DNA from 2 places in the Alkalihalobacillus sp. R86527 genome. Region 2 is predicted to be linked to the other one. Evidence: riboswitches for the same ligand, from Rfam matches in the RefSeq annotation. Region 2 holds a riboswitch; the other holds the start of a gene.

Region 1 (8,340 bases), 1.5 Mb from region 2:
GTACGATACGAGTCGGTTTCCCAAACAGTTTAGCAGCAAAAACACTTCCTACCGTTATCTCGGCTTTTCGGAATGAACATCCAAGTGTTGGGTTTCAGCTTCGTCAAGGCTCACTTCAGGAATTAACAGAAGCAGTTAGTAAAGGGGAAATTGATTTGGCGTTCGTCTCCCCAGTTCCAAAAGATCGAAAAGATGTAGAGGGTCATATCTTCTTTACCGAGAAACTTCTTGCCCTCCTTCCATTTAATCATCCATTGGCAGATAATCCGATGGTAAGACTTGGACAATTAAAGAATGACCCCTTTGTCCTTTTTCGACCGGGGTATGCATTACATCACCTCGTTACATCTGCATGTCAACAAGTTGGCTTTAAGCCTCGCATTGCGTTTGAAGGAGAGGATATCGATACGATTAAAGGGCTTGTTGCCGCTGGTCTTGGGGTAAGCTTACTACCTGAAATCACGCTTTCGGAGCAGTTACCTTCTGAAACAGTAAAAATCGAACTGTCAGAACCTAATGTGACTAGAACCGTAGGTGTAATTGTTCCTGTTGGAAGAGAACTTGCGCCATCAGAAAGGAAGTTTTTTGAATTTCTTACCCATTTCTATGAAGTTCTTAACCGTTTTGGACAATAAATAGGACTAGAGGTACATAATTACTTGCTATTAAAAAAAGGATGAGACATAGCGTCTCATCCCCCCTTTTCTTATGCTTTTGTAATTTTCACATAGGTGCCTGCAATAAAATCATGAATACCTCTATGATCCTTCCGCAAACCTACCATGAATATGTTGACTAAATTTAAAACAATTGTCCCTATACCACCAATTGTTGCATAGGTTATGATCGTTGAATCATTAGTTGTTAATACATTTCTTTCTTCTTCAGTTAGTGTCCCTGATTCAATCAAAATGCTAAAGGGGATGTCCGTTGTAATAATGAGGAGTAATGCTCCTATTAGTATCGGAGACGCTAAAGCAATTGTAGCGATAAGGTGACGTTTCAGCATCGTCCAAATAGATACCTTATTTCCATCAACACGATTGATTTGAACACCTACAAGCTTTTTCCCCACCGTATATCCAACCCACAAGACGGGTGTTAAGATATAATACAGAAATTCAAGTAGATCAAAAGCCAGTGAATCTTTGCTGCCGAAGAGCGTTCCAAGCAAAGTTGTGAGCGCAATGATAAGTAAAACATCGATAATGTTACCGAATCCTCGCCTTACAATTCCACCTGGTTCTTCTATTTTCGCATCGTTCTCTTTAATTTCTTCCAAAATGATTGAACCCCCTTATTTCTTATATGGAAGTCTTAAGAATAATGCTAAAATAATGCCAATCAAAAAGATTACTGAGCTTGCAAGGTACATTCGCTCGTATCCTATTAATATTGAACTTCTCTCTAAATTAGTTATGGTTTGTTCGTTGAGTGTTGAAGTTGCGATAAACCCTGCTAATATGACAGGGCCAAGCGATGTTCCAATTGAACGAAACAAACTAACGAGAGATTGACTCGCCCCTGCTTCTTTTTCGGGGGTAAGTTCAAACATTATATAGTTAAGTGGTGTACCCATTGTAAATCCGATGCCGACTCCTGAAAAGGTCATACCGATAATAAGCATCACCCAGCCGTCAGCTAAGAAACTAAAAATGAGTGCTCCTATTAAACTCAAACTAAAGCCTGTTAATACGACTTGTTTCGCTCCCCATTTATCGAGTAAAATCCCTCCAATAGGTGCCGCAAACCCAGATGCAAGTGCAAGGATAACCATGACATATCCACCTCTTCCTGTTGAGAGCTCTAATAAGAGTTCAGAAAAAGAAGGTATAAAAATCATACTTATGATGCCGACTCCAGTGATCGTTGAAATTAGCAATGCAAGCACGATACTCCTATTACGAAAATAAGAGGTGTTAATAATCGGGTCCTCACTCGATGCTTCTATCTTCATGAATGGGAACAGTATAACGACACTAAACAAGAGCAACGGCCAAACAGATAAGGTTGTAATGGAATGGATAAGGTCCTTTGTATTCAAATTCGTCAATCCGAGTAGTAAAGAAATAATAGCAACTGAAAGTAACAGAGCACCTTTCCAATCTAGTTTAGTACGTGTTGTATTTCCCTCTTCTACTGGTAGTTTCAATGCCATGAAAAAGATGATAAAAGCAATTGGGATATTCAATATAAAAATCCATCTCCAGCTAACCTGGGCTACCAAAAATCCCCCGACTGCAGGTCCAAGGATAGAAGCAATGCCGAACATAGCTCCAATTAAACCAAGTGCCATTCCTCTTTTCTCTTTAGGGAAACTACTTCCAATGACAGCATTTGCAATTGGAATGATACCACCTGCTCCAGCAGCTTGTATTGCCCTTCCGGTTAATAAAGACGGGAGGGATCCGCTCAAACCAGCAACAAGGGATCCAAGAGCTAATAGGAAAATTCCTACAAGAAATATTCGTTTCCTACCATATAAATCAGCGAGTTTCCCAGTAATCGGCATGCTGACCGCATATACTAACGTGTAGATCGTGACCACCCAAACAGTAAACTTCAGTTCAATATCGAGTTCTTTAACCAATGTTGTTAACGCAGGTGAAATCACGCCAGAATCTAATGCACCAAGAAAGACTCCGAGTAGGAATGTTATAAGGAGAAAACGTTTTTGCTTGCCCACTATGCCACACTCCTTCAATCCGTATTTGTTATTAGACTACTCTAACCAGAGTAAGTTCTTAAGTTGTACATAATCTTTCGCATACATATCGGCCCCGTCTGAATCATTTTGAAATAAGCACGTTTTCATTCCAACTTCTTTCGCTGGGATAATATCTAATAATCGATCTCCTACTGCAAGGTCTAAATGATGTTTATTATGCAAGTAGCGATAGGAGGTCGCATCAGGTTTTCTAGGGTATCCGTCATCCCCTGCTACAAGATCAGTAAAGTAATGTTCCATATCAAAATAACGAAGAATCGTAATCACTTCTTCACGAGGTTTGTGTGTCATGATCACATTAAGGTCGGATTTTTCCAGAATATCGATGACTCCGATGAAAGGAGGCTTCATATCAGGGGAAAGTTCGTTATCTAGTCTTCTAAATTCTTCAACTTGACTCCTTGTTAATCCAAATACTTCTGCAGCATGTTGGAAAGACACTTTTAACTCTGCTAGAATCTCGTCGTCAGTTAGATGCTCAGGCACAAATTGTTTCATGACCATAATAAAAGCTGGATACGTATCAAATAGCGTACCGTCAAAATCCCACAAAATTCTCATTATTCCACCTCTTCATTTATTCCTAAATAAAAGCCGCTCGTTGGAGCGGCTACATCTTTAAAACTGTGTTTTTTCTTCTAAGAAGTTCTTTAGTTCAGAAATTGGCATTCTTTGTTGTTCCATCGTATCTCGATCACGTACAGTTACTTGCTTATCTTCAAGAGAATCAAAATCGAATGTAATCGCGTAAGGTGTTCCTACTTCATCATTTCTACGGTAACGTTTACCGATTGATCCTGCTTCATCATAATCTACCATGAAGTATTTCGAAAGCTCAGCGTGTACTTCTCTAGCTTCATCAGATAATTTCTTTGAAAGAGGAAGAACTGCTGCTTTAAAAGGTGCGAGAGCTGGGTGGAAATGCATAACGCTTCTTGACGAACCATCTTCTAGCTCTTGTTCTTCATATGCTTCGATTAAGAAAGCTAGTGTAACACGATCCGCACCAAGAGAAGGTTCGATACAATATGGCACATAGCGTTCGCCAGTTTGTTGATCATGGTACGTAAAGTCTTCATTTGAATGTTCCATATGTTTCTTAAGGTCATAATCTGTTCTAGAAGCTACTCCCCAAAGCTCACCCCAACCAAATGGGAATTTGTATTCGATGTCTGTCGTAGCATTACTATAATGAGAAAGCTCATCATCAGCATGCTCTCGTAGACGGATATTGTCTTGTTCAACACCAAGATTCAATAGCCAGTTCTTACAGAAATCTTTCCAATATTGATGCCAATCAAGCTCATCACCTGGTTTACAGAAGAATTCCAACTCCATTTGTTCAAACTCACGCGTACGGAACGTAAAGTTACCTGGCGTAATTTCATTTCGGAAACTCTTACCGACTTGAGCGATACCAAAAGGTACCTTCTTACGCATAGAACGTTGAACGTTCTTAAAGTTAACAAAGATTCCTTGAGCTGTTTCGGGACGAAGGTATATGTCACTTGTACTTGATGTTGTTACACCTTGTTGAGTTTTAAACATTAGATCAAATTGACGGATCTCTGTAAAGTCATGACTATCACACTCAGGGCATTTAATATTGTGATTTTCGATTAGGCGTTCCATTTCTTCGAACGAAAGGCCATCAGCGACCATTTCGTTTCCTTCTTCAAAAAGCGCATCTTCAATTAACTTATCGGCACGATGACGTGTCTTACAACTTTTACAATCAATTAAAGGATCGTTAAAATTACCAAGGTGACCTGATGCTACCCATGTTTTTGGATTCATCAAGATCGCAGCATCAAGACCGCTATTATGAGGTGACTCCTGTACGAACTTCTTCCACCATGCTGCTTTAATATTGTTTTTAAGTTCTACACCAAGAGGACCGTAATCCCATGTATTCGCAAGGCCACCGTAAATATCAGAACCAGCGAAAATAAAACCTCTGTGCTTTGAAATAGCGACAATTTGATCCATTGAAATACTCATTTTGAAATCTCTCCTTTTAACATTCTCTAACAACATAAAAAGCTCCCGCCCTCGGACAACGAATTGTCCGGGGACGAGAGCGTATGCACCCGCGGTTCCACCCCAGTTGATGCACGAAAGCACATCCACTTTACGGTATCAACTCCAGACCGCCGTTTCACTAGACCTTTTTCGGGCTTCCACCATCCCCGAATCTCTATAAAAAGGGTATTCTAGCTACTATCTGTCCTTCACAGTTGTTAGCTTATATATGTAATTGATATCACATATGATACAAAAAAGTTTCACCGAAAGTCAAGCGGAAACTCTAGTATCATCCATCACTATCATAACCTTTTACTTGATTGTTTACTCAAAAGAATATCATTTAGCAATGAATATGAACAAAAAGAGCTATCGATCGATAGCTCTTCGTTTAGGTATACTCACAGGTGGAAGGTTTTTGTTACGTTGGAGAAATGACCGAACTTCCTCTTTATTCAGCCCCATCTCTTTTGCAATATTCATCAGTATTACCCACTCTTGATCAAGTGCTTGTTCAGGCCTTGTTTTAATCATGGCCACCCTCTCCTCCTTTGGATATTTCCAGGAGGACCAGCCGTCATCGTTGAACAATGTCAACATTAGACCTGTGTCTTTGCGTCCCATCCTTTAGAATGGTTTGCCTTTTTCTGGAGAGTTAGAACAGACACATACCAAAATGATACAAAAACACACTGCTGAAATGTAAGTGAACGGGACTAAAAGATGAGAAACTTTAATAGTTTATACAATTATACTATATTTTAGCAAAAATTCAAAATATTTTTTTCTCTAACGTTTTATTGTCACAATCATAAACTAATCATGTAGGATTTTGCCTGAACTCGTAAGGAGGAAAAACGATGGAAAGAAGTCCAATTGGGTCAGCCTGGCAAGGAACTCACGTCGTATTATTAAGGTGTACTCCAACAAACAATGTTATAGGTTTTTATCAAAGTCTACATGCTCCAACTGAACCCGTGAATCATTTATGTAGTGAGACTTTATCAACATACTTAAGTATCGGTTACACAATTTCCTATGTTCACTCACTTTCCGATGGAACAATTGAGTATATATTGATAAAAAACTAAAAATCGTCTGCAGAGATATTCTCAACAGACGATTTCCTATTAAAAGTCAGAAAGGTATTCTTTTACTTGATCTGGATTTTTTGTATTGGCACTGTGAAGGTGACCAACTTTTTTACCGTTTTTATAGACGAGCAAACTAGGAATCCCCATTACTTCGTTATCCTCTGTGATTTCAGGAAATTGCTCGATATCGATTTGCGCCCACTTCTTATCATTATGTTCTTTCATAATATCTTCGATGAATAAATCAAGACGTTTACAATCAGGACACCAATTTGCTTCGTATTTTAAGATTGTTACTTGGGAGTCGTTAATTAACGCATCATAAGATTGCTTTGATTCAATTTGTTGCATAAAAATCTTCCCCTTTACTTATTCTATTGAGTTAGTATATCTTACTTTATGTGTCTTGTCTGTAATTGAGATTATAGTTTCTTTTGAAGTAGGGCATGATTCGGTTCTTTTTATAAACGAATTCCTGTTTTAATAAGGGCTTCAGCAATCATGGTCTGTCCGCATTCATTTGGATGGATACCGTCGAAAGATAATAAACGATCTTCCCTCCCCTTAAATAAGTTGAAAACATCTGCAACCTCTACGTTTTCATTTTTTGTACAAGTTAAGAGTGCGGTATTAAATTGTTTTACCCATTCTTCGGCAAAGGAAAGTTCTGGATAAGGATTATACAAATTAACGAGTCGAATCATACAAGAATTTGCCCTCGCCTTCTTCACTAAATGATTTATAATCCAATTCATGTTGGCGCAGCACTTAAGCAATGCCTTTTGTAGGATATCTTCTTCATTTGTTAAAGAGAATTCTTCTGATGCATCTATTAAATCATTTCCACCTGCTGTAATGGTGATGATATTTCCAATTTCTTCTATGGGCGGTGATTGTTCTAGCCAGTTTCTAACGTCCCCTGTAGTGGCCCCGTTTCTAGCATACTTCCGCAAAGTAATTCTCTCTCCGATTGCTCGTTCAATAGCCGTACAGTAGTAATCTGGAAAGGTCGGTGAAAAAATAATCGTCCCTGTCCCTAATGTAAGAGAGTCTCCTATTGCTGAGTAAGTATAGTTAGGATGTGACAAATCATCACCTCAATCCAATAGATGATTTACTATATTCATCACATCATCGAAAAGTTCATACCTACTTATTGTTTTGCTTTTGCGATAATTTCTTTCGTATACACTTTATCGTGGCAAACTAGAAGTGGAACAAGAAATTCCCCAGCATATTTAAATAAATCTTCTTGTCTTTCTGGATACTCGAGTACATTAATTTCATAGTAATCAATACCTTCCTGCTGTAAAAAACGCTTTGTTTTTTCACATTCCATACAACTAGTAATCGTGTATAATCGAATATGTTCCATGATAGACTAGTTACCTCCTAACATCTTTAGTATAACGATTTTCTTTATGAGGATAATGTAAGCTACCTTACATGCGGAGCTATAGGTGATTTCCAAAGAATTGAAGGTGATTGAATGGACAAAATGAAGATGCTCTCTCAAATTAATTTATTTGATGAGCTCGAAATGAGTGACTTAAAACAAATCGATCGAGTGAGCGATATGAAGCCAGTGAAAAAAGGAACGATTATTGTCGGTCCTACAAAACCGATGAAAGCTTTATTTCTATTAAAACAAGGGAATGTGCGCTTATATCGTTCAAATGATAGTGGTAAACAGTTAACGGTAGATATACTTGGGGATGGAAACATCTTCGGAGAAACAACAAGTTTTTCTCTTAGTGATGATTCGGTTTATGTTGAGGCTATGTCTGATGTTTATTTATGTATCATCGGTAAAGACCAGTTTGAAACACTGCTCTCAGAAAATCCAAAACTCGCCATTAAATTCATCGAAATTTTATCTGCTCGTTTACGAGAAATTTATGAGATGAGTGAACATATTGCACTTAGAAGTGTAAAGTATCGTGTGCTGTCTTTACTTTTAAAGCTTAGTGAGAAATTTGGTAAGCGCAAACACGAATGGCAAACAATTGAAATAAAGTTAACTCATAATGATATTGCTACAATGATTGGTTCTACAAGGGAAACAGTCAGTGCAACGATCGGAGACTTAAAGAAAGCTGGTTATATTAAGAAGAATCCACTAACCTTTGCTATACATGCTGAGAGAGCGAACGAATATTTAAATAAAAAAGGTACATAAGCGGAAGGAACGTCCTATAAAATTCGTCCCAGGTCCCCTTTTTGCTACAAACTGAAGCTGTCGAAATTACTCGACAGCTTCATAGCATTTCAGGGCTTCTTTATCAACTTGTTAGTATGCAGGGATTGTTAACTCAGACATCAGGTTGATTAGGATTGAGTTTTGCCATCCGTTCCTTTTTGATTATCTTTCGTTCCTTCTAATTTATCCCATTTGATAGGTCTGTTTAAATTAAGTTTCTTCTTCAAATTCAACAAGCAATTAAAATGACCAACATACCACTTGTCGAATTTCACCATATGAATGGTTTCCCA
Region 2 (8,340 bases):
CGGATTAAGGTGAATGTATTTACTTAGGTGTATTTCATACAAAATAGAATCAAGCAGCTCAGCTGTGTAGCGGCCTTGAAATACGTGTCCTGCATAGTCATATTTCTTATTGAAATAACGGGCATAATTGGAGTTGATGACTTTCATGATTTCACCGGGTGGGTAATCGAAGGTTTCGATGGAGAGATGCACATGGTTAGTCATGAGGCAGTAAGCGTGTAAGCGAAACGGAAAAGCGGTACGAGCTTGTTCTAGAAACTTAAAATACGTTAGTCGATCCACTTGCTCATTAAACAGTGAAGCTTTGCGGTTCCCTCGGCATACAATGTGGTACTTTGCCCCGGGAAACCAGATTCGTTTCTTTCGAGCCATTCGAATTGCTCCTTTAAGAGAGGAAGATGAGGAATTTCTACTAATGCGTGGTTGATAGTTGTAGTATATCACTTTTCTATTATTTGGGAATAGTAAAATTTTAAAATATTTGGAAATATTTTAAAGGGGGCCAGGCACGTGCCTGGCCCCCTTACTAAACAATTTACTTTTCTACTATTTCTTTTACGATTTCGTCGCTATTTTCATATATTTCAATCGGGAGTCCATCTGGGTCTTGAAAGAAAGTGAACCGCTTCCCTGTTAATTCATCTATTCTAAGGTTTTCAATCGTATCGACACCTTTGCTTTTTAACTTCTGCACAACACGGTTGATGTCTTGTACTTCAAATGCTACATGTCGAAGTCCTCGCGCTTCTGGATAGCTTAGACGCTCTGGGGCTTCAACAAACGAGAACAGCTCGATTTGAGTATGCCCTCCAACTGCGAGATCGAGCTTGTACGACTGCTGTTCTTCTCTAAATGTTTCTTGAATCACGTTTAATCCAAGTACATTCACATAAAAATGCTTCGAACAGTCATAGTCTGAACAAATGATTGCTACATGGTGCAACTTCGTAAACATCTTCGATCACCTCTTTCTAAACTTAGCGAAGTGTTTTTATTTCGTCAATTAACTTAAGCAGATACCCCCCCTTAGAAATTGAAATTCCATCGATTTTCTTTCCTGAAATTAAGGTAAAAAAAGTTTATGTAAGCAACAAAAAACAACAAATTTCTTAGCTTTTTCCGACTATGATAGAAACAAGGCATCATTTGTATACATAGGTCCAAAGTAGCGGGTATCCTCCAGCCAAAGGCACTCTACTTTGAAAGAAGTAGATCGCAAAGTTATCAGGTCTAAGGGAGTATCGGTCAGACGAATCCTATGACGGCTGAACTACCTGGAATATTGAGGAGGAATGGGATGAATACAGGTGAAAAGGTGAAGCTTGATGATGAGTGGGTTTTTCTAATTCTTAAAGCGAAAGAATTGGGATTATCGGTAGAAGAGGTGAAATCTTTTATTCGAAAGGAGAAAATGGTCAGGGGTTCTTAGACTTGATCAAAGGGGTGATTACCGCTTTTGTTCTATTTACGGAACATAACCATACTGATATAATACTTAGTATCTAAGAGATATGTCGAAGTATGGGAGGGTAAGAGATGATAGGAGAGCAAGTAAAGAAGTATCGTTTACGTAAAGGCCTCTCACTTTCTGAATTAGCTGAACGCGCTAGTGTAGCAAAATCCTATTTGAGTTCAATTGAACGAAACATACAATCTAACCCTTCTATTCAATTTTTGGAGAAGATTTCAGGAGTATTAGATGTTTCCGTAGAGGTTCTTCTTCAAGGAGATAACCTAATCCATCAAAGTGAGTTGGATTCAGAGTGGAAGAAGCTTGTTAAGGAAGCAATGAACTCTGGTGTTAGCAAAGAACAATTCAAAGAGTTCCTTGAATTTAACAAATGGCGTGCAAAGCAGGGAAGCGACAACTAATTTAGTGACCAGGAGCCTTAGATGAAGGCTCTTTTTATTTTTCTTCAAAGTAAAAAGAGCCAATAGGCGTGGTAGACTACAATGAACGTATAAAGAATGGATGCAACGATCAACGATGCCGATACGAAACGTGAATCGAATTCAAACTTCATAATGCCTATAAATATAAGCACTATAGATAATGCGAGCTTAAAGATAAGAAAAGCATATGGATGATAATGTACCAAAGCCTTCATCATTGGGTTAGCTTCTTCTATCACGCTATTTTGCACACCCCAATATGTAATGAAGCCATCTATGATATTGCAGCAGGCCAAATAGTAAAGGGTGAATTGAAAGAATAGCTGCGAATGAGGCCTCATTCCGTATTGGAGGAGATGATTTGATTCTTTATGATTTCGCTTAATTCGTTATATAGTTTCCGTTCGTCATTAAAGAGCCATTTGCTACTTTCCTCTTGGACTTCCAACTCCCTAACCTTATTTAGAATAAAATCTAAATCACACCTACCTTTATATTCATCGTTAATATATAGTTTGCTTGTCCTTTCGTCGAGAGCAACGATCTTTACCCTTTTTCCTGTAATATAGGACACGAATGTAGAATGACCTAACTTAATCATCTTAATTCCTCCCTACTTTTTTGAGGAATTATCAAGAAATTGTCTAATTTCTTCCTTACTGAGACCCAATTTTTTTGCTTTTGAAATAAGGTTTATCCATTCTAAGTCCAATTTTTCCCCACCATACGCCCTCATTTTCATCCTCCTTACTTTATTCTCTCTATTACGACATTATTAAGAACGTTACTGTTCTTTATTTAGAATATAAATCTAATATAATCTTATGAGATTGAATATAAAAGACTGAAAATTCTTTATTTTCATTACATCACGTTAGAAAATCAGTAATATTCTAATCTATGCTTGTTTTTTCTTATAATTCCATTTATTTACGTTTTTTTAATTTGCGTCATTTGTTCTATTTACAGAACGGGTTGTTCTTGATAAAATTGAAACAATAAATAATAACAAAGTTGAGGTATTGGGGATGATAGGTGCAAAAATCAAACTTTATCGAAACCGAATGGGACTTTCATTAACCGAATTAGCAAAACGAGCGGGTGTGGCAAAATCATATCTTAGCTCAATCGAACGAAACCAGCAGGCTAATCCATCCATTCAATTCCTTGAAAAAATTGCTACTGTCTTGAAAGTACCTATGGATGTGTTTATTCATGAGGATGAATTCGGAGACAGAGAGTCACAGCTTGACCCTGAATGGGAAGCATTGATTGAAGAAGCAATGCGATCAGGAATTACGAAAGAGGACTTTGAAGAATTCCTTGAGTTTAGGAAATGGCAATTAAACAAAAAAGAATAGAGAAAATAAAAAAACTCCCGCCTGGAGTGGACGGGAGCTTAAAGACTTATTCAGCAGAATTCTCAGAGTTATTTGTGCCCTCGTTGGAAGCAGGCTCTTCTGTGTTACTTCCGTTATTCGTAGAGTTGTTCCCTTCTTCTTCCCCACCACTGCTACAAGCCGTGATGAGCATTACAGCTAGAAACGAAGTTGCAATTTTGGCCATGAATTTCTTATTCATTATCAAAATTCCTCCCTGAAAACTAAGTATGACCGCGGCTACTGAATAAGCGGTTGACCAAATCATAACAGCAAAATAATCTCATGTGTTTGAATTAACAGAGTTTCAATAAATGCTTTACAAACCTGGCTTCTTTTTTTACAAATTGCTGTTTAGGAATAAAAAAAAGCAACTCGATAAACGAGATGCTTCTACAAACTTTATTTTAAGGCAAACATTATTTCCGCTTCCGCAGCTACTTCACCATCAACCGTCGCTGTGGCTTTTCCTTTGCCCATAGGTCCTTTAATGCGAATGATTTCTACTTCTAATCGAAGCTGATCACCTGGTTTAACTTGTCTCTTGAATCGGCATTTATCAATACCGGTAAAGAAAGCTAACTTTCCTTGGTTCTCTTCTTTCTTAAGCATTGCAACAGCTCCGACCTGCGCAAGTGCTTCTACAATTAAGACACCTGGCATGACAGGGTAATCAGGAAAGTGGCCGTTGAAAAATTCTTCATTGGCTGTAACGTTCTTAATCCCAATCGCTCTTACTTCTTCTTCTACTTCCACAATCTTATCAACAAGTAGAAAAGGATAGCGGTGTGGAATGATCGATTTGATATCTTGAATATCCATCATAACGTGTGCTCCTTTCGTTTACTCTGTTTCTTTCTTAACAATATCAGAAATCTTCATCCAGGTCTCTTTCTTGAAAACATCTCCTGGACTTCCTTCTCCGATGACCCCGTATCCAATCATAGCTCCTGCAACAAGTGAGAGAGCAAGGAGCAAAGTAACGAGAATAAGGCGCAGCCAAATCGGGATCAACCGAATTCTTGGCTTGCGCTCTTTTATTTTAGATTTATCTTTTGTCTTTTTTCCCTCATCATTCATAGGTTTGATTTCTGAGGTTTCATTTACGTTTTCATGGTTGTTCGCCATCATGATAACACCCTTACGAATAGTTTCCGTTACCCAAGAACTTCCGATAAGTTATACTAGTTTCTTTTTAGCGATTTTGTCCATATGTTCAAGCATGAGGCCTGTCCCTTTTGCAACACAGCTCATTGGCTCTTCAGCAATTAGTACTGGTACCATCAGCTCTTCAGCAAATAGTTGATCGATACCATGCAGAAGCGCGCCTCCGCCTGTCATGATCACACCGCGATCGATAATATCTGCCGAAAGTTCAGGAGGAGTACGTTCGAGAACGCTTTTCGCAGCCATCACCATATGGGAGATCGGTTCTTGCAGTGCCTGTTGAATTTCATCAGACTTTACTGTGATCGTTCTAGGAAGTCCAGATACCATGTCGCGTCCACGAATGTCGAGCTCTTCTTTCCGACCACCTGGAAATACCGTTGCAACATTGATTTTGATCTGTTCTGCCGTACGTTCTCCGATCAAGAGCTTGTACGTTTTCTTAATATAATCTAAAATTTCGTAATCAAACTTGTCCCCTGCCATCTTAATGGAAGAGGCGGTGACGATATCGCCCATTGAAAGTACCGCGATATCAGTCGTTCCACCGCCTATATCCACAACCATATTGCCGCTTGGTTGGAAAATATCCATTCCTGCACCAATCGCTGCAACCTTTGGTTCCTCTTCAAGGAAAATTTGTTTACCACCGCTTTTTTCAGCAGCTTCTTTGATCGCTTTTTTCTCAACCGATGTAATATTGGTTGGTGTACAGATTAAAATACGTGGCTTAGATAGAAAACTTTTCACATTGATCTTGTTCAAGAAATGTCTAAGCATCACTTCCGTAATATCGAAGTCAGCGATGACTCCATCCTTCAAAGGACGAGTAGGAACGATGTTTCCAGGCGTCCGGCCTACCATTTGTCTAGCTTCCTCACCAACAGCAAGCGCTTTGCCCGTGGTGGTGTCAATTGCTACAACAGAAGGCTCATCAAGCACAATTCCTTTACCTTTTAAATAAATCAGTACGTTTGCAGTACCTAAGTCAATCCCTATATCACGTGATAACATGATCTATCCTCCCTGTGTTCAATCACTCATCTATAAGTTCCAATCCTAGTATGTATAGAGTTCATATCCATTAGTATATTGTATCACATAAATGAACACGGAAGAAAAGATTTAGAAAAAATTGTCGTTTTGAAAATCGATTATTTTACAGCTTCTTCCTTTTCTGTGTCCTTTCTATATTTTATTCTAGTCGCTTCCCCGCCTCTGAGATGTCGGATGGATTTGTGGTACTCAAGAATCTCTTTCACCTCATTAGCAAGGTCAGGATTGATTTCTGGAAGTCTTTCAGTAAGGTCCTTATGGACGGTGCTTTTTGATACTCCAAACTCTTTGGCGATCACCCTCACCGTTTTTTTCGTCTCCACGATGTAATTTCCAATCTTGATGGTTCGCTCTTTGATGTAATCGTGCACACCACTCGCCTCCCTAAATTGGATGTGAGAGATGCGAAATGAGACTGATAAAGTGATCATGCAACGAAGCTCTAGTCATCAAGTCGATCTACATGATGTCAGGAGAATTGTGTACAAGAATACTTCGAAGCGTTACCACAACTTCTCACCTCTGCCCCTCATTTACTAAGTTTTGTAACATTTTATTAGGGGTTGGATAGTTATATACCAAAAAGTCAAGAGGGACAAGTGAATTTATTTAATTTTCTTAAAATTATAACCCCTTAAACCTTTCTGAGTGGTGATTGATTTCCGCTCCAATCAATTATGAAGTATGATTATACTCAAATTTCTTTATAAGAAACTTAATTATTGAAAGGTCCTAAAATATAAACAGCCTCTGATACGATTGAATCCTGAGCGTCGAGAAAGTCTTAAGAACCATCTGCCACGGTTATAGTGGTGATTTCCACTCCAGGATGCTCGCTTTCCTCGTGGCGGGCGGTGAGCCTTCTCAGCGCACAAAAACGTTGCGCCTCCGGGGTCTCACCTGTCCCGCACATCCCGCTGGAGTCGAGCATCCTTCCGCTCCAATCTGCATTTCAGGGTATGATTACGAGAAAAAGCAAAGCTGGGGAGCTCAATAACCAGGGTTTCCCTACAAACTAAGCCCCGGATACCATTGTATCCGGGGCTACTTCTTTAAATGACTTCATCATCTTTCCATACTTCGCCATTTCGATACTTCAATTGTTCAGGGTAACGAAGATCTAGTACTTCTTCTTGTGTTTTCTGCGATGGCGGCTTTGTACTTAGTGAAACGAGAATATTGGTGAGGAAAGCTGCCGCAGCTCCAAATACTCCCGCTCCTGTGTCGATGATCCCAAAGACCGTCACCCCTCCAAATTTAGCTAGGAAGATATAAGTGAGGGTTACGAGCAGTCCTACAATCATCCCTGAAATAACGCCAGGCGCATTTCCACGTTTCCACCATACACCTAGAATCAGTGCCGGGAAGAACGTACCAGAGGCGAGTGCAAACGCCCAGGCTACAATTTGCGTAATAACGCCAGGAGGGTTCAAAGCCACAAGACCAGCTACAATCGTTGCGATCAAGATTGACCACCTTGCAACTGCCATTCTCTTCTTCTCAGACGCATTCGGATTAATGATCCGGAAGTAAATGTCATGTGAAAAAGAAGAAGAAATAGCCATAAGAAGGCCACCTGCTGTTGATAGGGCTGCTGCCATTGCACCAGCTGCCACAAGGCCAATGACGAAAATTCCAAGGTTTGCGATTTCTGGCGTGGCCATCACGACAATATCGTTGCTTATCGCGATTTCTTTCCACTGAAGAATCCCATCAGAGTTGGCATCTGCCATGCTGAGTAAACCAGTATTGATCCATTTCTCAGTCCACCCTGGGAGGTTATCAATCGGACTACCTGCGACTTGTTTCATCAAGATGAAACGTGAGAAAGCTGCGTATGCCGGAGCCGACAAGTAAAGTAAACCGATAAATAGAAGGGCCCACGCGCCACTCCATCGAGCTGCTTTCATCGTCGAAACCGTATAGAAGCGTACGATAACGTGAGGCAAGCCTGCTGTTCCTGCCATCAAACTAAACATCAATGCGAGGAACTGCCATTTAGAAGCAGTATCAAACGGCTTAAAATACTCTGAAATACCGAGTTCTCGATCCAGTGCGCCTAACTCAGACACGATGTTTCCATAACTTAACCACGGCAAGGGATTATTCGTAAGCTGAAGTGACATGAAGATAATTGGCACAAGATAGGCTATGATCAAAATGACATATTGAGCAACCTGCGTCCAGGTAATCCCCTTCATACCGCCCATCGTTGCATAAATTGCAATAATCACAACCCCAATCATGACGCCAACCTTTGCATCTACTTCAAATAATCTCCCGATCACGACCCCTGAACCAGCTAACTGTCCGATCGAGTATGTAAAACTAATGATGATTGTTGCGATGGCTGCGATAACTAGTGCTGTTTTGCTTTGAAAACGATCACCAATAAATTCTGGAACTGTATAGCGGCCAGATTTCCGAAGTTGAGGTGCTAATAGAAAAGTAAGGAGTAAATACCCACCTGTCCAGCCCATAATATAAGCTAATCCATCGTAACCAAGTACCATTACAGTTCCGGCTAAGCCGATGAATGAAGCTGCACTCATCCAATCCGCTCCAATCGCCATCCCATTGTAAATCGGTGGGACACCACGACCTGCTACAAAGAACTCTGACGTTTGCTTTGCTCTATTGTATACGGCTATCCCAATATACAACCCAAACGAGGCGATAATAAGTAGTAATGAAACTAGAAACTGTGAATCCATTCTTATCCTCCCTCTTATTGACTTAGTGTTTGTCCCTTAACATTCTTGCTCTTCTTCTCTACTAAATTGTACTTTTCATCTATTCGATCACATATGTAAGCGTTAACAAATAGTAGAATGATAAATATGAC

The links. A riboswitch is a leader RNA that binds a small molecule or an ion and turns the genes downstream of it on or off. The one in region 2 is predicted to bind cyclic di-GMP.
Region 1: it holds a riboswitch for cyclic di-GMP, as region 2 does, so the genes downstream of both, SJY16_RS10065 (anti-repressor SinI family protein) here and SJY16_RS02335 (anti-repressor SinI family protein) in region 2, are expected to answer to the same signal.

What each region holds. Positions count from the first base shown of each region.
Region 1 covers NZ_JAXHBW010000001.1:1,972,695-1,981,034, forward strand. Annotated here, with positions in the region: gene gltC (glutamate biosynthesis transcriptional regulator GltC) at 1-635, shown strand, start outside; gene SJY16_RS10045 (RDD family protein) at 707-1,282, opposite strand; gene SJY16_RS10050 (MFS transporter) at 1,298-2,686, opposite strand; gene SJY16_RS10055 (HAD-IA family hydrolase) at 2,723-3,289, opposite strand; gene SJY16_RS10060 (glycine--tRNA ligase) at 3,347-4,729, opposite strand; gene SJY16_RS10065 (anti-repressor SinI family protein) at 5,123-5,287, opposite strand; cyclic di-GMP riboswitch class I at 5,315-5,405, opposite strand; gene SJY16_RS10070 (hypothetical protein) at 5,614-5,844, shown strand; gene SJY16_RS10075 (thioredoxin family protein) at 5,884-6,198, opposite strand; gene SJY16_RS10080 (GDSL-type esterase/lipase family protein) at 6,309-6,935, opposite strand; gene SJY16_RS10085 (glutaredoxin family protein) at 7,001-7,222, opposite strand; gene SJY16_RS10090 (Crp/Fnr family transcriptional regulator) at 7,337-8,026, shown strand; gene SJY16_RS10095 (hypothetical protein) at 8,176-8,340, opposite strand, start outside.
Region 2 covers NZ_JAXHBW010000001.1:423,855-432,194, reverse strand. Annotated here, with positions in the region: gene SJY16_RS02345 (transposase) at 1-372, opposite strand, end outside; gene gloA2 (SMU1112c/YaeR family gloxylase I-like metalloprotein) at 536-955, opposite strand; cyclic di-GMP riboswitch class I at 1,179-1,278, shown strand; gene SJY16_RS02335 (anti-repressor SinI family protein) at 1,298-1,429, shown strand; gene SJY16_RS02330 (helix-turn-helix domain-containing protein) at 1,537-1,872, shown strand; gene SJY16_RS02325 (DUF5658 family protein) at 1,917-2,234, opposite strand; gene SJY16_RS02320 (hypothetical protein) at 2,231-2,494, opposite strand; gene SJY16_RS02315 (anti-repressor SinI family protein) at 2,507-2,629, opposite strand; gene SJY16_RS02310 (helix-turn-helix domain-containing protein) at 2,922-3,254, shown strand; gene SJY16_RS02305 (hypothetical protein) at 3,301-3,474, opposite strand; gene fabZ (3-hydroxyacyl-ACP dehydratase FabZ) at 3,675-4,097, opposite strand; gene SJY16_RS02295 (DNA-directed RNA polymerase subunit beta) at 4,116-4,403, opposite strand; gene mreB (rod shape-determining protein) at 4,452-5,453, opposite strand; gene spoIIID (sporulation transcriptional regulator SpoIIID) at 5,594-5,866, opposite strand; gene SJY16_RS02280 (sodium:solute symporter family protein) at 6,548-8,209, opposite strand; gene SJY16_RS02275 (DUF4212 domain-containing protein) at 8,224-8,340, opposite strand, start outside.